One region of the Streptomyces sp. NPDC090798 genome, then DNA from elsewhere that is predicted to be linked to it. Evidence: riboswitches for the same ligand, from Rfam matches in the RefSeq annotation. Region 1 holds a riboswitch; the other holds the start of a gene.
The links. Region 1 has a riboswitch for cobalamin ahead of ACIQTP_RS16205 (ribonucleoside-diphosphate reductase subunit alpha). Riboswitches for the same ligand answer to the same signal wherever they lie in the genome.
Positions count from the first base shown of each region.

Region 2: linked by a shared signal. The riboswitch ahead of ACIQTP_RS23455 (cobalamin biosynthesis protein) and the one ahead of ACIQTP_RS16205 (ribonucleoside-diphosphate reductase subunit alpha) in region 1 are both predicted to bind cobalamin.

Region 1 covers NZ_JBIVXA010000006.1:337,659-339,848, reverse strand. The annotation lists gene mctP (monocarboxylate uptake permease MctP) at 1-418, shown strand, start outside; gene ACIQTP_RS16210 (GNAT family N-acetyltransferase) at 539-1,045, shown strand; cobalamin riboswitch at 1,068-1,237, shown strand; gene ACIQTP_RS16205 (ribonucleoside-diphosphate reductase subunit alpha) at 1,357-2,190, shown strand, end outside.
Region 2 covers NZ_JBIVXA010000010.1:299,409-301,598, forward strand. The annotation lists gene ACIQTP_RS23450 (cobyric acid synthase) at 1-27, opposite strand, end outside; gene ACIQTP_RS23455 (cobalamin biosynthesis protein) at 24-980, opposite strand; cobalamin riboswitch at 1,080-1,223, opposite strand; gene ACIQTP_RS23460 (hypothetical protein) at 1,334-1,558, opposite strand; gene ACIQTP_RS23465 (anion permease) at 1,572-2,190, opposite strand, start outside.

The DNA of each region.
Region 1 (2,190 bases):
GATGGACAAGACGGTCGCGATCAACTTCCAGCTCCTGGGCGGCATCTGGATCCTCCAGACCTTCCCGGCGCTGGTCGGTGGCCTGTTCACCCGCTGGTTCCACCGCTGGGCGCTGCTCGGTGGCTGGGCGGTGGGCATGCTGTACGGCACGCTCGCCGCGTACGGGGTCGCCTCTCCCACCCAGAAGCACTTCGGCGGCAGCTCGAAGGAGATCCCGGGTATCGGGGAGATCGGCTACATCGGTCTGACGGCCTTCGTCCTGAACGTCGTGGTCAGCGTCGTCCTCACCTTCGCCCTGCGCGCCTTCAACGCGCCGGACGGCGTCGACGAGACGTCTCCGGAGGACTACACGGCGGACGCGGGCGACCCGGGCGTCAAGACGGAACTCCCGCCGGCCACGGCCGGGTCCACCCACTAAGGCCGGGGGTTGCGCGACCAGCCCCCCCCCGCAGCCGAAGAACCGCACCAAGCAACCCCCACGGGCCGTCGGACACAAATCCGGCGGCCCGTTCCCGCGCCGTGTTGCACACTCACCGGCATGGACCTCCGCATCAGAGACGCCCAGCCCCACGAATACGACCGCATCGGCGAGATCACCGCAGGGGCCTATCTCGGCGACGACCTGCTCGACTTCGGGGAGAGCGACGAGTACCTCGGCGAACTGCGGGACGTGGCGAAACGGGCCGCCGCCGCGGAAGTCCTCGTCGCCGTGGACCACGGCCACATCCTCGGCGCCGTGACCTTCGTACCGCGCGGCGGACCCATGGCCGACATAGCCCGCCCCGGCGAGGCCGAGATCCGTATGCTCGCCGTCGCACGCGAGTCCCGCGGCCGTGGCGCCGGCGAGGCCCTCGTCCGCGCCTGCGTCGACCACGCACGCGCCACCACCGGCTGCGTACGCATCGTCCTCTCCACCCAGCGCACCATGCACGCCGCCCACCGCATCTACGAACGCCTCGGCTTCACCCGCACCCCCGACCGCGACTGGAACCCGCTCCCGGAACTCGACGACATCACTCTCCTCACCTATGAGTTGACACTCTGACACCGGCACGACACAACATCTGGTGGTGTCACCGCAGCCCGGCACAAGATGTATGCTCATGCTCGCTGTCGCCGCAGGGGAATCCGGTGCAAATCCGGAACTGTCCCGCAACGGTGTACTTGTACGTGTTCGCACATCCGCGCCCATGTACTCGCGTCAGTCCGAGGACCTGCCGACAGCGCGCCCGGCCATCCGGCCCGGGTGCATGACGTCCGGGCCTCGCGGAATGGGCCGGTGGACGCGACGCCGTGTGCGCTCGTGAGCTGCCCTGCCCTCCGCCAGGCCCCGTGCCTAGCGAGGGAGAGCCCCAAGTGACCATCGCGCCAGCCGACCCGGCTTCAGCTACCGCTTTCGCACAGCAGAAGCAGGAGCAGCAGCGGAAGCAGGCCCCGGTGGAGACGGACGGTCCCGGTACCACGCTGCTGCGTACCCTGACCGACCTCACCGCCGACCTCCCCGACGCCGACCCCGGCCGGGTCGCCGCCGCCACGCTGCGCGGCCGGTCCGCGCGCGCGGACGACACGGAGCTGCGCGAGCTGGCCACCGAGGCGGCCGCGGGCCTGATCTCCGAGGACCCCGCCTACTCCCGGCTGGCGGCCAGGCTGCTGACGATCAGCGTCGCGGCGGAGGCGGCCTCGCAGGGCGTCACGTCCTTCTCCGAGTCGATCGCCACGGGGCACCGCGAGGGCCTGATCGCCGACCGCACGGCGGAGTTCGTCCAGCTGCACACGGCCCGGCTGGACGCGCTGATCGACACCGAAGGCGACGACCGCTTCGGCTACTTCGGCCTGCGCACCCTGCACAGCCGCTATCTGCTCCGGCACCCGATCACCCGCAAGGTCATCGAGACACCCCAGCACTTCATGCTGCGCGTGGCCTCGGGCCTGGCCGAGGACGACACGAGCCGGGCCCTGGACGAGGTCGCGGCGCTCTACGGGCTCATGAGCCGCCTCGACTACCTCCCCTCCTCCCCCACGCTGTTCAACTCCGGTACGCAGCACCCGCAGATGTCGTCCTGCTACCTCCTCGACTCCCCGCTGGACGAGCTGGACTCCATCTACGACCGCTACCACCAGGTGGCCCGCCTCTCGAAGCACGCGGGCGGCATCGGACTTTCGTACTCCCGGATCCGTTCGCGCGGTTCG
Region 2 (2,190 bases), on a different contig from region 1:
TCCGGCGACGAGCAGCCCGCCGCTCATGACGTACGCCCCTTCCTGAGAAGCCTCTGTACGAGCAGCCGGCCGCCGGCACTCACGCCGAGGGCGAGCCAGCCGACACGCCGTGACAGCCGTACGGCCCGTTCGATGTCGTCGACGTGCACGGCGCGCCCGGCGCCGTTGAGTTCGGGCCGGTGCTCGACGCGCCCGGCGTAGGAGAGGGTGCCGCCCAGGCGCACCCCGAGGGCCCCCGCGAACGAGGCCTCCACGGGCCCGGCGTTGGGGCTCGGATGCTTGACGGCGTCGGCGCGCCAGGCCCGTACGGCCCCGCGCGGACTGTCACCCGCGAGGGCGGCGAGCACGGCGGTGAGACGAGCCCCCGGCCACCCGGCGATGTCGTCGAGCCGAGCCGAGGCCCACCCGTACCGCCGGTACCTGGGCGACCTGTGACCGACCATGGCGTCAAGGGTGTTGACGGCCCGAAAGCCCACGAGCCCCGGGACTCCGCCCACGGCCCCCCACACCAGGGCGCCCACCACGGCGTCGGAGGTGTTCTCGGCGACGGACTCGACGACGGCGCGCGCGACGCCGTCGGCGCCGAGGGCCTGGGGATCGCGCCCGCACAGATGCGGCAGCCGCTCCCGGGCCGTCTCGATCTCCCCGTCCGCGAGGGCGTCACCGATCGCCCGGGCCTCCCGCCCGAGCGTGGTGCCCCCGACGACGGCCCAGGTGGCGGCGGCCGTCAGCGCGACGGACGCGGCACGTGAGGGGCGTACGGCACGGGAGGCGACGGCGGCGAGTCCGGCGGCACCTCCCACACACACGGCGGTGTGCAGCGCGCCCCACCCGCGGTGGTCCCGCCACAGCACCCGCTCCACGGCTGCCGCGCTCCGCCCGAACGCGGCGACCGGATGCCCCCGGCGAGGATCGCCGAGCAGCAGGTCACCGAGGAGGCCGGCGGCGGCGCCGTACGCGAAGACGCGATCGGCACGCACGGGGTCAGCCGACCGTCAGGTCGGGTGGAACCGTCGCTCGCAGGGCACTTGGGCAGCCGCGCATGGCGTTATGTCCTCACTCAGGGTGTCCACGCCCTGGTTCGACGAGACCGGCGGTGAGAGTTCCTGGCTCCCGGGGAGTTCCTTCCCCGGTCACAGTGGCGGGACCGCGCCGGATTCACACCGGCTTCCTCTTCTGTCGCCGTACTTGGCTCCGGCAGTCCACCACGGGTTGGAAGACCCGTCAACTTGCCGTTGACCTGCGCGGGGAGAGTGTGCGAAGGCCCACATACAGGTGGGGTGCGGGACGGTGATCCGTCCCGCACCCCACCTGAAGTGGTGCCCGTTTTGGGTTACTTGCCGACGATCAGGAAGATGCCGTACGCCACCGCCGCGGCGCACGCCGCGAAGCAGACGTACGCGCCGGTGACCGCGAGGGTCGCGGAGCCGCCTTGGGCGGACGCGGACTCGCGCTTGGAGAGGCCGACGATGCCGAGGGTGAAGAGGCCGACGAGGCCGACGGTGGTCACGAGGCTGACTCCGAAGACGGAGCCGAGGGCTGCCCAGTCGATGTGCATGCTGTTTCTGTCCTTACACCGTGGCCGGGCGGGTGGGCTCCGCGTCCGGGGACGGGATGGTGGTCTTCAGGTCGCCGGGCACGTCGCCGGTGACGGGGCCCGCGGGCGGCGGGGCGACGGCGGCGATCGCGGTGGTGATGACGCCCGCGGGCTCGGCGTCGACGTCGTTGACGTTGTCGACGGTGACCGGCTGGCGGCGGGAGAGCTTCCAGATGGTGCCGGCGCCGGCGACAAGCAACGCGCCGGTGAGGACGATGCCCCACGTGCCCTGCTTGGTCAGGAACTCGGCGGAGGCGCCGGCCAGACCGGCGGCCGGCAGCGTCAGGCCCCAGGCGACGAACATCCGGGTCGCGGTCGACCAGCGGACCACGCCGCCCTTGCGGCCGAGGCCCGAGCCCATCACGGCGCCGGAGCAGACCTGGGTGGTGGAGAGGGAGAAGCCGATGTGCGAGGACGCCAGGATGGCCGTCGCGGCGCTGGTCTGGGCGGCGAAGCCCTGTGGCGGCGCGAGGTCCGTGAGGCCCTTGCCCAGGGTGCGGATGATGCGCCAGCCGCCCAGGTAGGTGCCGAGCGCGATGGCCGTACCGGCCGAGACGATGACCCACAGCGGGGGGTTCGAGCCCGGGGCGATG